One region of the Rothia sp. HMSC067H10 genome, then DNA from elsewhere that is predicted to be linked to it. Evidence: predicted binding sites of a transcription regulator. Region 1 holds the regulator's gene; the other holds the start of a gene.
What was found. The regulator LexA, encoded in region 1, represses DNA repair genes until DNA is damaged. The targets are predictions, from matches to a motif close to TCGAACANNTGTTCGA.
Positions count from the first base shown of each region.

Region 2: a site for LexA is predicted at 2,116-2,131, ahead of uvrA (excinuclease ABC subunit UvrA). Genes of this name have one in related genera too.

Region 1 covers NZ_KV802271.1:22,540-30,242, reverse strand. Annotated here, with positions in the region: gene hflX (GTPase HflX) at 1-110, shown strand, start outside; gene HMPREF2756_RS00170 (ATP-dependent DNA helicase) at 158-2,143, shown strand; gene HMPREF2756_RS00165 (VOC family protein) at 2,306-2,674, opposite strand; gene lexA (transcriptional repressor LexA) at 2,778-3,446, opposite strand; gene HMPREF2756_RS11560 (hypothetical protein) at 3,952-4,086, opposite strand; gene HMPREF2756_RS00155 (LysM peptidoglycan-binding domain-containing protein) at 4,107-4,547, shown strand; gene HMPREF2756_RS00150 (imidazole glycerol phosphate synthase subunit HisH) at 4,841-5,503, shown strand; gene HMPREF2756_RS00145 (hypothetical protein) at 5,542-5,721, shown strand; gene HMPREF2756_RS00140 (HisA/HisF-related TIM barrel protein) at 5,726-6,478, shown strand; gene HMPREF2756_RS00135 (SseB family protein) at 6,666-7,376, shown strand; gene HMPREF2756_RS00130 (DUF1844 domain-containing protein) at 7,448-7,703, shown strand, end outside.
Region 2 covers NZ_KV802317.1:514,123-521,825, forward strand. Annotated here, with positions in the region: gene uvrA (excinuclease ABC subunit UvrA) at 1-2,094, opposite strand, end outside; gene HMPREF2756_RS09230 (MBL fold metallo-hydrolase) at 2,272-3,045, shown strand; gene HMPREF2756_RS09235 (formate--tetrahydrofolate ligase) at 3,657-5,369, opposite strand; gene HMPREF2756_RS09240 (type I restriction endonuclease subunit R) at 5,683-7,703, opposite strand, start outside.

The sequences.
Region 1 (7,703 bases):
TCGCCGCAGAACTCTCTGACTATGTGATCGATGGTGAGCTTCTTGAAGTGCTTGAACTGGAGCTTCAAGAGTCTGCATCTGAGCCCGAAGCTGTCTGTGAACTCGCGTGATGAGAGCGTGAGCGCCCGTGACCGATAATATTACTGCGCCCACCGGAATGGAGCTTGAAACTCTGCCCGGTGCAAAGCCCGTGTTAGATTTGCTCGATCGTGCGATTGAAAAAACGGGCGGGCAAAAACGCCTCGGGCAACGTAGGATGGCAGCCCATGTTGCGCAAGCTTTCGACCTTGAGCGGCATCTCCTCGTGCAGGCAGGCACCGGAACCGGTAAATCCCTCGGGTATTTGGTGCCAGCCCTGCACCATGCGGGTGCAAGTACAAAACCCATTATCGTGGCGACCGCAACCCTGGCCCTCCAAGCGCAGATCGTAAAACGAGACCTTCCAAAACTTATGGAGGCGCTCTCTTCTGAGCCCGAATCTGAAACTCAGGTCGCAATCCTCAAGGGCAGGAACAACTATCTATGCCTGCACAAACTCGACGGCGGATATCCCGAAGAGGAACCCGATACTCTCTTCGACATGCCTCAGCATAGTACGTCTCGCATCGGTGAAGAGGTGCTGCGGCTCAGGTCATGGGCGGAACGAACCGAAACCGGTGACCGCGACGAGCTTAAACCCGGTGTATCGGATCGTGCCTGGGCGCAGGTATCCGTGAGCGCCTCAGAGTGTTTGGGAAAACGCTGCCCCCTCGTTGAGGAGTGCTTTAGTGAGCGGGCGCGCCAAGAAGCATATGAAGCCGATCTCGTGATTACTAATCATGCGCTGCTTGCCATCAACGCTTTTGAAGGTCTAGGTGTACTTCCCGAACACGATATCGCTATTATTGACGAGGCGCATGAGCTCGCAGACCGCGTGACCGGCGCGGTGACGGATTCCCTTTCTGCTTCCTTAATTAGGCGTGCCGCTCGCGATATCCGCAAGAACTCCAAAGCAGACTCCAGCGCGCTTGAACAAGCCGCCGGTTCTTTAGAAACCGCATGTGAAGGTGTTTCTGAGGGCTTGATAGAAAGGCTCGAAGGGCGACTTCTGAATGCACTCGCGGCTGTAGCCGATGCCGCACGGGCGGCGCTTTCCGACTCTAAGAGCGACAATAAAGAGGCGGATGCCGGGCTTCAGATGGCTCGTTCACGTGTCTCTGAGGTACACGATGCCGCAACGCGCATGCTGGAGTCTACCGAACATCGCGAAGTGCTGTGGTTATCACGCCAGGGCGGTTGGGAAAACGGACGATATACCGCAGCTTCCGATCAGGATCCCGCCACACTCCACGTTGCTCCTTTGAATATCGGAAGCCGTTTACGTGAGGGGCTTTTTGAGGATCGTACCGTTATTCTTACGAGCGCAACGCTTACTGTGGGGGAATCCTTCGATGCAGTAGCCGGCTCCCTGGGACTGGCTGGGCCGCAGGCTCCGCGCTGGGAAGGTCTTGATGTGGGCTCTCCTTTTGATTATCCACGGCAGGGAATTCTGTACGTGGCTTCCGATTTGCCCAAACCGAGCTTTGGCGTGAATCCTCAGCAGCTCGAACGATTACGCGAATTATGTGAAGCTTCTGGTGGTGGGGTTCTGGGGTTATTCTCGTCGAAGCGAGGTGCCGAGCAGGCGGCTGAATATGTACGTCAGCACACGGATTTGAATATTCTCTTGCAGGGAGAGTCCTCATTGCGGGCTCTTGTCGAGGAGTTTACTGAAGATATAAATTCTTGTCTTTTCGGCACCATGAGCCTTTGGCAGGGAGTGGATGTTCCCGGGGATTCCTGTCGCCTGGTACTGATAGACCGTATACCGTTCCCGCGCCCAGACGATCCTCTCGCTCAAGCGCGTACCCGTGCCGTGGCAGAAAAAGGCGGGAATGGGTTTATGGCTGTTTCGGCATATCATGCGGCAATCCGCATGTCTCAGGGAGCAGGGCGATTGATACGTTCCGTCCACGATCGCGGGGTAGTGGCGATCCTTGACTCTAGGCTGGCGACTCAGCGATACGGTGGGTACCTGATGCGGGCGATGCCTAACCTTTGGACCACCCAGGATAAGAATGTTGTTTTGGGTGCTTTAGAACGGCTCTATCAGAGTATTGACTAAAAGCAATAAGATACGCGGGCTTAATGCACGTCGTATTCCGGTACTGGTGCCGAGACATAAACGTAGCGAAGCGTCCATAGATGTAATGTGAGAAAGGGAGGGTACCGTTCGACGGTACCCTCCCTGATGTATTGTGCGCTTATGGCTGCCTATAGTAATTAGTTAGTCTATCGGGGCAACTCGGATACGGTTCCCATCTAGATCACTTGCTACGAAAGTCATCCCAAATACATCACGATGGGGCTCTTCCAATATGACAACCCCTTGTTCCACCCAGGCTTGGTACTGCGTGAGGATTTCTGCATCGGAGCCTTTGAGATTTATACATACCTCAGACGTACGTGTTGAAGTTTCATGAAGAGTATTGCTTGCTCCGGTCCACAACGCTAGCGAGACTCCCGGCGCTAAATCCATGGTGACATAGCGTGGTGAGGTAAAACTGACCTCAAGATTTAGAATGCTCGTATAGAAGGACACTGAGGCCTCAATATCCGATACATAGACAATAAAAACGATCTCACGGTCAATCATTGTGCTGTTGTTCCTTCTGGACATGAGACGGTTGAATACGCAGGAACGGAACCTCTAGTGTTGTGTCTTTTGAGAAAAACGCGCGCAGTTCAGAAGGTCCCTGTTAGATGCTTCGCAGAACAGAAACTACTTTACCCATCACCGTGGCGCGGTCGCCGAGTATGGGCTCATATTGGGAATTTCGGGGGAGTAGCCAGGTATGACCATCTACTTGGCGGAATACTTTGACGGTCGCTTCGTCGTCAAGAAGAGCCGCAACAATGTCTCCATTATCGGCGGTGTGTTGTTCACGTACAACAACCCAGTCACCGTCGCATATGGCGGCGTCAATCATCGAATCCCCTTTGACGCGAAGCATGAAGAGCTTCCCGCTGCCCACGAGCTGGCGGGGGAGAGAGAGAACATCCTCAACGGATTGCTCAGCCGTAATAGGACCACCAGCAGCAATGCGACCTACGAGGGGCACGGGAACCATATCCTCATCGCTCACCTCAAATGTAGGCAGCTCCGGAAAATGGGCTGAAGCGCCCTCAGACTCTATATCGTCAAGAATCTCGATGGCACGCGGTAGTTTTGGATCGCGGCGAATATATCCCATCTTCTCAAGACGACCGAGCTGATGAGTCACCGAAGAAAGTGAAGCCAATCCAACGATATCGCCAATCTGACGCATCGAAGGGGGATATCCCTTCTGCTCGATTTCTGTACGAATCGCATCCAAAATTTTCTGCTGACGTGGAGTCAGCGGAGGGCGCTGAGCTTCGGGTGTCATGCGGAGCCTTCTTTCTAACTATTTGCGCACGCTATGGTTCCTAGAACATTGACTGGATCCAGGTAGGCATAACGATGAACCGTCTCGTTCTCAGTCTAAAGCATCAGAGGGAAAACTTCAAACAAATATTCTATGCAAGCCGAATCTGATCGAAGAAATATTTAGTAACTTTCTACTAGACTATCGAAACTAGATTCGATATAGTTGGTGTCTACGGAAGACATATTCGATAAAAGTTGAGGTCTTTCGGTGAGATGTTCTAGTTCAAGCTCTTGCTGTGCAGGGGTTATCGGTCTTCGAAGTACTTCGGTATTTCTAGAGCATCCTGAAAGAATCCGAAAGCAAAATATGTGCTTTCTGCAGGAATATGAACTCATACCAACCGCATTATGAGCATTGAGAATGGTGTGTAACGGCGAGGATATGAACTTGTCACACACCAGAGGAAAGGAAAATACTATGGCAACGGCTGCTTCTTCCTCCCGGATTCCGGCGGGGTTAACCGTCATTCACCCGGCTCGTGTTCGTCAGGGCTCTTATCGAGCACGTACACACTATGCTTCACCGAGCCGTTCCCGTGTGCCTCATCCTCATCCTCGACTGACTTTTTCTCAAGTACAAGCTGTATACGAAACTTCATTCTCGGCTACACCACAGAAAGTGAACGTCACATCTTCCTCTCAGACTCAGCAGAGCGTAAACGGTAAAACATCAAGCGGACAGCGGCGGGTTCCAGAAAAACTTAAAGGTGTGCCGGTGGTTAATATGCGCAATCCCTCATTTTTCACACGTGCTATGCATTGCTCTAGGGCTCTGAAAAATTGGGTTTTTGGCATTCCGCTGATAACGCTGGCGGCCCTTGTCGTTCTTGGGGCGCTCATTCTTATATCGCCGCATACAGCAAACGCTGGAAATAATTCTCAAGGCGCAGGAACCCGGTACGTGACCGTTCAATCTGGAGATACGCTCTGGGATATTGCACAAGAGGTAGACCCGAAGACTGATCCACGCGACACCATGGTGCAGATCAGTAAACTTAATGATCTGCAGGGTTCAACTGTCAAAGTTGGGCAGCGTCTAGAAGTCCCAAATGTGCGATAGCAGTCATAGTTGCTATCTAGAAAACGTGACTGGATGTGCGCTTATTATAACTGTTCCGCATTCTTTGTTCTCATGACTAATTTGCGACTGGTGGCTTTGAAAGGGACCTATATCGCGTAGGGCCCTTTTATGGACATATGATGCTCAATACAGGCGACGTAACATGCGGTATGCGATGATAGCGTGAGATTAGGGGCAGAAACCTTGGAGTTTGTACCCTAGAATACATGACATTTGTATGCTCGCCCGGTTGCTCGTCTGGAATCCGGTGGGAGCGGAACTAAGGAGTCTCTATGCCCACACGTCCCACCGTAGCTATACTTGGTGAATTTGGCACATATAGCGAGCTCCAGCAAGCGTGCGAGCGCGTCGGTGCCCAAGCGTTCGTTACCACAGATCTCAATTCTCTACGAGACGCTGATGGTATGGTGATTGCTGGCCATAAGAAATCTCTCGAAACATACGAGGCTGTGCGGAAACTCCACGGTGATCGGGTGCTTGGCAGGCGTGTTGCAGGCGGCCGTCCTGTCCTTGTTGCGGGGGCTGGTTTTGGGATGCTGTTTGAAGTTATCCGAACCGTGAACCCAGATCTTGGAGACCTTGATATTTCTGCATTGGGAGAGTGGCCGGGTGCTGCACAAGCTCTGGCCACCGCTGGGGCTCATCCAGGACACTATAGGGTTGAGGCTGCTGCGTCCAGTAAATTTTTACAGGATCTTCCTGAACCCTTGAATTTCAAGGCAGAGGATGCCGTGTTTACCTGGGATTTTGACCAGAGTATAGACTATATGGAGCCGCCTGCTGTCAGTTGGACTGATGCAGATCCGCGTTATATTGCAGCTGTCGAGAACGGTCCTCTCACAGCAATTCAATTTTGTCCGGTAGCTTCGGGTGCTGCAGGTGAAGAATTTCTTCGCCGCTGGGTTGCGCATCTTCCCGTCATGAACCGTTTGTAGCATCATAAATTTTACGAAAAACTGCGAAGGAGCATCACATGTCACCTCTATACTCCGGACTTATTCTTATGACTGTTGGGGCATTCTTTGCCGGTGGGGGTATATCTTTCCGTAAACAGGGCATATCTCTTGGCGCGCAGATTGTGCTGTGGATTATTGCTTTAGCCCTCTTTGGGTACGGGGCATATGTAACTTTCGTATACGGGTCACAGGGATAAGAATATGGGTACTCTAGAACTTCTTCCCGCAGTCGATATTGCTCAGGGGCGTGCAGTGCGTCCCGTAGGCGGTCGCCTCTCCCAACAGAGTGAGGGTACAGATCCAGTGGAAGCGGCTCTATCGTGGCGCCGCGCGGGGGCACGATGGATTCACCTTGTTGATCTGGATATGGCGTTTGGTCGTGGTAACAACACCCGCATCCTTCGAGAGGTTATTGATCGAGTTCGTGCGACAGCTCAGAATCCTATCAAAATACAGGTCAGTGGCGGTGTTAAAGATGAACGTTCTTTGGAATTCGCCTTGAGTCTTGAACCCGATCGCATCAATGTGACGTCGGCGGCGCTGCAGCATCCGGCATGGTTAGAGAAAACACTAGGGCACTATGGTGAGCGGATAGCTCTGGGTTTGGACGCTCGCAACGGAACCGTTGTAGCACGTGGGACCGAATGGTGTGGCGATTCCGTGCATAACACAGTGCGATGGCTGCAAACTGCGGGAGCATGCCGGTATATTGTGACAGATGTAAGCCGAGATGGTGCTCTCTCAGGGCCTGGGCTACAGCTGCTTCGTGAAGTTCTCAGTCTCACTGAGCATCCCGTTGTGGCTTCGGGAGGTGTTGCTTCTCTGGAAGATATTCGCACTCTTCGTGCGCTGACGAATCAGGGCTTGGAAGGTCTTGTCCTAGGGAAGGCACTGTACGTCGGCAATTTTACTTTTGAGGAGGCTCTTAAGGCGGCTAATGATGATGCCTCATAACCCACAAGAACAACGGAATCTGTCTGAACCCCAAAAGCGTGCAGCTGCACGGCGCGCGTTGCCAGAGCATATTGCGGCTCAATTGCGCAGCGCTGGGAGGCAAACTGATACTGGCGGACAGCCCTGGAAAGGGAGGAACCTAGGAGAGGGAACGTCACAAACCCATCAATACTATGGAGACGATGGCTTGACGAACCCAGATTTAGCGCGGGTTCTGACCTCTTTTGAAGCTGATGAAGTTGATGAGGCAACAGTTGTTGAAGCGTTGAGTGAAGTGCGAATATTTGCTCCGATTGTTGCTCAGCTTTCACAAGCTCATATAACCCATGATGGTCTGGTATCTGATAAAGAAGCTGACATGGCATTAGTCAGCCTGCAGGCTCCCGACGGTCGAAAAGCTCTTCCTGTTTTTACGAGTGTTGATGCTTTGACGCAGTGGCACCCACAGGCTCGCCCGGTTGCAGCCTCTATGCGTAAAACGGCATTGAGTGCTGTGGAAGATGATAACCAACTCATTGTTGTGAATCCTGGTCAGAACCTCACCTTTGTGGTACGTCGCCCCGCTGTTTGGTCTTTGGCGCAGGGGAAACCGTGGATCCCTTCGTATCTCAACGACGAGGTACTAAATGAACTAAAACGCCTTATCTCTACACAACCCGCTCTGGTAGATATTCAGTGTGATACTGGTGATGGCGTACAGGCACGCACAGGCACGGGGAAGATCCTAAGGGGCGGAGGTGCCGGTCCTGAACTTGCGATTAAACTTGCTGTTCTTCCCGGACTTACCCGCGAACAGCTCAATATGGTAATTCAGGATTTTCAGCGGAGTTTGGCGAGCAGCGACCTTATGTCACAGGTGGTTGATTCTGTGCAGATTAAGCTTCTTTCTGCTTCATAGATTTGTGTAGGCTCAGTTGATGATGTCTTGGTGAACTTTAGAGAGTGTGAGATTCTAGAACCATGAGTAATATGACGAATAGTTTTCAATTTGGCGCATCATCAAATGAATCTGTACCTGTACACGGCGGTACAGAGCTAACTGATGAACAAATGCATGCCGTTAGTGAACAGATGCGGGATATTGCCGATGTGCCAGCCGTTGAGATTATCGGTGCTGCGGCTGTCCATCTCATGAGCGCTGCAGCCGTCAAATGCGGTCTGGCTGCCGAAGATAATGCTGCGGAGTTACAGGACTTGGATGAGGCACGCAAACTTATTACTGCAT
Region 2 (7,703 bases), on a different contig from region 1:
GTCTACCTTCTTGTGCCGTCCTGGAACCTGTTTTGCACCGTTGAGTTTATTCGCCAGTGAGGTATAGAGAATATCGTTTACAAGGGTTGATTTACCCGATCCCGATACGCCTGTGATCGCGGTAAAAACACCTAGGGGGAAGGTAACATCAACATTTTTGAGGTTGTTCTCGCGAGCTCCATAGACCTTTAACACACGTTTACGGTCATGTGGGCGGCGTTTCTTTGGAACTTCAATAGAGCGCCGACCCGCCATATAATCACCGGTTATCGACTTTTTATTGGACAAAAGTTCCTTGTAAGTGCCCGAATGGACGATTTCACCGCCGTGTTCGCCCGCACCTGGTCCGACATCAACAATCCAGTCGGCTTCCCGCATCGTGTCTTCGTCATGTTCCACTACAATGAGGGTATTTCCCATATCGCGTAGCTTTGTCAGGGTATCGATTAGACGTCGGTTATCGCGCTGGTGCAAACCTATAGAGGGCTCATCCAACACATAAAGCACGCCAACGAGCCCGGAGCCAATCTGGGTTGCCAGTCGGATGCGCTGGGCCTCCCCGCCCGAAAGCGTGCCAGCAGAGCGTGATAACGTCAGGTAATCGAGTCCTACGTCCAAGAGGAATTGCAAGCGTGCATCTAGTTCCTTGAGCACCTGGTCGGCGATCTTAGCCTCGCGAGGGGTCAGCTTTAGGGCGCGCATAAAATCTAAGGCGGTACGAAGCGGCATAGCGGTTACATCCGCAATGGATTTACCCTCAATTTTGACGCTGAGAATAGTAGGGTTAAGCCGCGCACCGTGACATACCGGGCATGCAACTTGACGCATATATTGTTCGTAGCGATCACGCGCAAAATCAGATTCAGTTTCTTGATGTTTACGCATGATATTGGCTTTAACACCCTCAAACCCGGAGGTATAGCGGCGTTCGCGTCCAAAACGGTTGCGGTACGAGACCTCAACTTTAAAATCTTTGCCCTCCAGAATTACTTTGCGAACCTTGGCAGGAAGATCTTTCCACGGAGTGTTAAGATCAAATCCGAGCTCTTCGCCGAGACCTGCAAGAAGACGCAGCCAATACTCGGTGGTAGATTTTCCCTGCGACCACGGAGCAATAGCGCCTTCACCCAGAGTCATATCTGGGTTGGGTACTAAAAGATCCTCATCAACTTCAAGCCTGGAACCAATACCATCGCAAGCCTGGCATGCGCCAAAGGGCGAGTTGAAGGAGAAGGCGCGCGGCTCAATAGTGTCCACCTGCAGGGGGTGATTGTTGGGGCAGGCAAGGTTTTCACTAAATGTTCGAGTACGTTCGGGTGAATCTGCCTGTACATCTACGAATTCGATGAGCAAGCGGCCATCGGCTAGTCTGAGTGCGGTCTCCACGGAATCGGTCAGTCGCTGGTGGATGCTCTCCTTGATTACGATGCGATCTACCACAACGTCAATGGTGTGTTTGTATTGTTTCGCTAGTTTAGGAGGATCCGAGAGTTGAACTGTTTTTCCGTCCACCCGGGCACGCGAATAGCCCTGTGTCACCAAGTCTTTGAACAGATCAACAAACTCACCTTTGCGAGCTGATACCACGGGGGCAAGAACCTGCAAACGCGTACGTTCGGGGTATTCCAGCAGTGCATCGACAATCTGCTGCGGGGTTTGCTTGGTAATTTCTTCACCACAGACAGGGCAATGCGCACGTCCTACACGGGCCCACAGCAGGCGCATATAATCGTAAATCTCGGTTATGGTGCCTACCGTCGACCGCGGGTTTTTTGAAGTAGATTTCTGGTCGATAGAGACCGCTGGCGATAGCCCCTCAATAAAATCAACATCAGGCTTATCTACCTGCCCAAGGAACATACGCGCGTAGGAAGATAGTGATTCAACGTACCTGCGCTGTCCCTCTGCGAAGATGGTGTCAAAAGCAAGTGAAGATTTACCAGATCCCGATAGCCCTGTAAAAACCACCATTGCGTCACGTGGAATCGTAAGATCAACGTTCTTGAGGTTGTTTTCGCGAGCACCCTGCACACGAATGCTGCTAAGGTCATTTGAACGCAAAGGGGCGGTTGCTGATCCAGCACGGGGAGGCATCGAAAATCCTTTCGTCTATCTTCGAATCTACATTCTACGCTCTTTCGGCGGGGATAGCATGCTTTATGATGCAGTTTTGACTCGTGGCGAACGTTTTTCCTGGTGACTTTCATTCCCGTTACCCCCTTATACCTGCCGCTAGAAACGGGATATACACCGCATCAGTACACTGGATATATGGCTACTTATCCCGAATCAACTCTTATCTTCGAAAATCCGGAATTTACGGTACGTGCCCTAAGCGTCTCAGACATGGATAACAGCGTCTACCTGATCACGATTCGCCGTACTGGTGAGCAAATGCTGATCGATCCCGCTTATGATGCAGAAGCACTGTATACCTTCACGCTTGAGGCAATCATGCAGGACTGTCCAAACCTAGCCCTTACAGAAGAGAACGACCGCCGAGTGCGCATTCTCGAATCTGAAGAAGATTTCGAGCCTATCCCCCGCCGTGCTCTTGGCGTGACGGGTATTATGGTCACCCATGGGCACTGGGACCACATTCGTGCTCTGCGCGAGCTTGAATCTCTCACCGGTGCCATTACTTATGCAGGATCCGCGGATGCTGAGGCCATTCGTGCGCAAGAAAATTTCACGGTCGAAAACGAGTTAAACGGCGGCGAAGTTTTTGATTTTTACGATACAGAGCTGCAGGTGCACGCTATTTCCGTTCCCGGGCATACTCCCGGATCCATCGTATATTCTGTGCAGACCACATGGGAAGATGACTCCCCCGCTACCCTGCTTTTCACTGGCGATGCGCTCTTTCCCGGCGGCGTAGGCAAAACCGATTCTCCCGCGCAGTTTGGCGAACTTTTCTCAAACGTTCTTGAAAGGCTCTTTGGAAACTTTGATGATGAAGCGATTGTGCTTCCGGGTCACGGGCGTTCCACAACATTAGGCACCGAGCGTCCACACCTTGAAGAATGGGGTTCACGGGGCTGGTAGCCCAGTACATCCTGTAGGCTTTCTAGCAGCACAAGTCTGGTTAAACAAAACGACCGCGCTACCATAGCGCGGTCGTTTTATGACACCCGGGGGTATCTATCACTCACTCAAACACAAGCAACTCGAGGACAATTCATGAAACCTTCGATCACTTGATAACTCAAGTTTAGCCTACTTTTGGGTCGGTTTTCTACATGGTTTTTACTCCCCAAAAACCTTAGATAAGCTGAGCGCATATTTGTAACCATTCTGTTATTTTTACCCCGCGTGAAAGCAGGGCATTTAAATACCAATCGAGATTTTATTGATTTTTGTATGGCATAAATCACTAAAACTTTTTTCTGGAAGTTCCGCGTCATACAGCCATTTTTCAAGGTACACCCCTAAATAACAGTATTGTTAAACCCGCGTAATCATGCGGATTCTATACACCAATTGGTCTGTTTGAATGGTTTTTCGCAACACACACGAAATCGGTAAAAACTACCCCTCGGTACAGCCCGCGAAGACACAGAAAAGGTGCCGTGCGCATCCCAACATAACGAGGATGCCCACGGCACCTTATCAAGCTTGCCTTCGTCTTTTATGGGCGAAATATGACCCAGAAACCACTACGAAAGACCGACCATCGTACCGTTTTCATCAAAACCAATACGCTCTGCAGCAGGGCTCTTGCTCAGACCGGGCATGGTGCGCATCGTGCCGCAAATAGCGTAAACATAACCGGCACCTGCGGCAAGACGAACCTCGCGCACAGGCAAAGTCCAGCCGGTGGGTGCACCCTTGAGGGAAGCATCAGAAGAGATCGACAGGTGGGTCTTTGCAATCACCACAGGTAGATGCGAATACCCCAGATCGGCAAAACGATTAAGCTGCTTTGCCGCTGCGGGAGCAATCGAGATACCGTCTGCCCCGTAAACCTTAGTGGCAACCTTCTCAAGCTTAGTTTCGAGAGAATCCTCAAGGTCGTAGGTGTACTCCAAGTTCGAAACGTCGTCGCAAGCCTCAGCAACCACATTTGCCAGATCAACCGTGCCCTTGCCGCCCTCAGCAACACCATGATGGATAGCCACGCGAGCGCCAGCCTCTTCAGCAATACGGCGAATAACTTCATGCTCAGAATCGAAATCGGTGGGGAATGCATTAATAGCCACCACCGGCTGCACACCGAAGTTACGCACAATCTCAATGTGCTTCTTCAGGTTAGTAGCCCCTGCTTCAACGTCGGCAGGGTTCTCTTCAAGCATGCCTTCGGGCAGAGGCTTGCCCGGTACGATCTTGTACTGCCCAGAGTGGGATTTGAGGGAACGTACGGTGACAACCAGCACGGCAGCATCAGGCTTCAGCCCTGAGATTCGGCATTTAACGTTGAAGAAACGTTCAGCACCCATATCTGCCCCGAAGCCTGCCTCAGTAATCACGTAATCGGAGTATTCCAAGCCAACGTAGTCAGCGACAACTGAGGAGTTACCGGTAGCGATGTTCCCGAAGGGTCCCGCGTGAATAAGTGCCGGAGTGTGTTCGAGAGTCTGAAGCAGGTTGGGGTTAATGGCATCCGCCAGAATAACAGCCATTGCGCCGTCACCCTTCAAATCGGCGGCGGTGACTGCCTCACCATCGTAGTTCAGACCGATAACAATCTTCGCCAAACGTTTGCGCAGGTCCTCAAAGGAGGTTGCCAGCGAAAGAATCACCATGATTTCAGAGGCACTGGTAATATCAAATCCGGTCTGTCGGGGCACGCCGTCAATACGCTCACCCAGACCGACTACGATGTTGCGCAGGGAGCGGTCGTTCATGTCGATAACGCGGCGCCACTCGATAGCACGGGGGTCGAGACGCAAGTCATTACCCTGGTGCAGGTGGTTATCGATCATGGCGGCCAAAAGGTTGTGGGCCGCGGTAACGGCGTGGAAATCACCGGTCAGATGCAGATTTAGCTTCTCCATGGGAACGATCTGCGAGTAACCGCCGCCAGCGGCACCGCCCTTAATACCGAAGGTTGGTCCCATGGCAGGCTGGCGAAGCGCCAGCGCAGCTTTACGGCCGGTCTGGGCGAATCCCTGTGCTAGCGAGACAGAGGTTGCGGTCTTACCTTCGCCGAGCGGTGTGGGAGTTACAGCGGTAACGACAATGTACTTGGAACCGCGCTTTTGGGCGGTTTCTGCGTTGGTGCTTTCGTCGAGCAGGACCTTGGCAACATATTTACCGTGGGGCTCCAAACGATCTTCGCTGATGCCGTTCTCGGCGGCTATTTCGGTGATGGGCTTAAGCTCAGCAGCGAGAGCAATTTCGAGGTCGGAAGGGAAAGGCTTGTTCGTCATCATTGTCCTTAACAAGTAGAAACCAACAGTTCCATATCCCATTCTATGCTCTAGCTCACGGAATGTCACTCATTTCTGCCTATGCTAACGGACTCTCAATACCTTTCGACATACAGAGAGAATACTTATCAGTGGTAACTTTATAGCCAGTGTTCCATAGGATTCTGCCACGTGTGATCACCTTGAGAGTGTATAAGGCGGGGGGACATTTGCAGCGGGAGCGTGATCTTCGATCCGGTTGCAAATGTCCGCTCTCTAAGTTCAAAGAAACTATATACAAACTGAACGAGTTTCTTGAACGTCTTTACATCTGCTATCGCCCTAAGAAAGGACGGAATCGCTCGTACAGACCTCGGGTTGCTTTTTCGACACGTTTCTTTGTGCGTGCATACGCACTCTTTGTAGCACCAAACCGGCGTATTTTTGGCAGGATTTTCGGGAAGTCAGTTCCAGTTGTCTTGAATTCTCCTGTCTCAAAGGCCCTGTCCATAAACAGTTTGGTTTTTTCAGGGTTTAGCTTCTCAGTTTTGATCAGCTCTTGCTCTTCGTTTTCACGGATTCCAGACGCATAACGGATTAGTCCTTCAGCCGTATCAGTGTAAACATCCGGGTTCTTTACCACTTCTTCTACGTATCCCTGAATAATATCCTCACTGGGGCGTAACTCGGGGTTTGCATGTACCGCGCGGTTGATGGAGCGGCGAATGGTATCACGTTCCTCCCCATCTTCCGCACCGTGAAGTCGCGCAACGAGTTCTAGGATATAATCAACATTCACTTCTTGGTGCTTCACCAAGTCGATTTCAAAAACAAGCTGCTCGAAAGCCTCAACAGTTTTTTGAGCTTCGGATACTTCCTCGTCAGTTGATGCTGCGAACTCGTCAGGATCCTCTAAAATAATATGCGCTTCGGCAACTTCTGCACGTACATCCTGGTAGGTTCCGGTGTAGTCCTGGAGCGTGTAATCGTCAATTAGTTGTGCCTGTTCGTCATATTCGTCAAACATCATGAGCTTATTATGTAGATCAAGCACTTCGCCCAGAGTCTGCACAAACTCCGCTTTCTGCCCCTCGCTAGACAGTGCTAATCCTGTAGCACCAATAGGAAATGATTCAAGCAGTTCAGTAGCTTTTTGAGTGTACTCTGCGTATATCTGTGAGTAAGGTTCAATGAGAGCGGTGCTTGCAGCATTTTTATCGCCGAAAAGCCCAAGCGCCTCATTCGTATTTTCTTCAAGATCGCGAAAGCACACGATATTCCCGTAGGGTTTAACAGCGTTAAGGATGCGATTCGTACGACTATAGGCTTGCATAAGCCCATGCATGCGCAGGTTTTTATCAACCCACAGAGTATTAACTGTTTTGGAGTCGAACCCGGTAAGGAACATGTTAACCACAATAAGAAGATCAAGCTCACGGTTTTTCATCCGTTGAGAGACATCCTTGTAGTAGTTTTCAAAGCTGTTTCCTTCAAGCGAGAAGCTCGTCCCAAACGTAGCATTATAATCGCCCACGGCGTCCGAAAGCAGCTGCCAGTCTTCGTCGTTCAGGTCATCCGTATCGAAGTTTTCTTCACTCATAAAGCCCTGCTGAGCAGCACCTGGTTTTGAGTATATGATGGCTATTTTGAGCGCAGAATCTTCACGAATATCATGACTTGCTATACGTTCTGCCTGCAGATGAGCGAACTGAGTGTAGTACTTACGTGCCGCCTCAATACTGCTGGTCGCTAGAATCGAGTTAAACCCGCGCCGTTGCGTACCTTTATAGTTGTACCCACTCCCCTGGTTAGTTTTCTTAGCATAGTTGGTCAGGATGTAGTCCACGATAGTGCGAATGCGGTCATCAGAATTTAGTAGTTCACGGGTCTGCTCGTCTTCATCGCGGGTTTTTCCCTCAACGTCACGGTATTGAGCACTAACATTGTTGTACTCAATGCGGAAAGGCAGCACGTTACCGTCTCCGATAGCGTTGACTACAGTATATTCATGCAGACGTTCGCCAAAGAGGCTTTCGGTGGTAGCACCCAGTGCGCCGGTAGAGTTTGCGTCAAAAATTGGTGTTCCGGTGAATCCGAAAATACTGTATTTTGTGAAGCGTTTAGTAATAGCTCGATGCATATCGCCAAATTGGGAGCGGTGGCATTCATCAAAAATAATCGCCACACGTTGGAAGTACGCCGGATGGTTTGTCTCGCTCTTAATTAGGCTGTTGAGCTTGTGAATAGTAGTAATGATAATGCGTTTTGATGGGTCACTCAGCTGTGCGTTTAAAATCCGGGTTGAGCTGTTGGAGTTTGCTGCCCCCTTCTCAAAAGCGTCATATTCTTTCATTG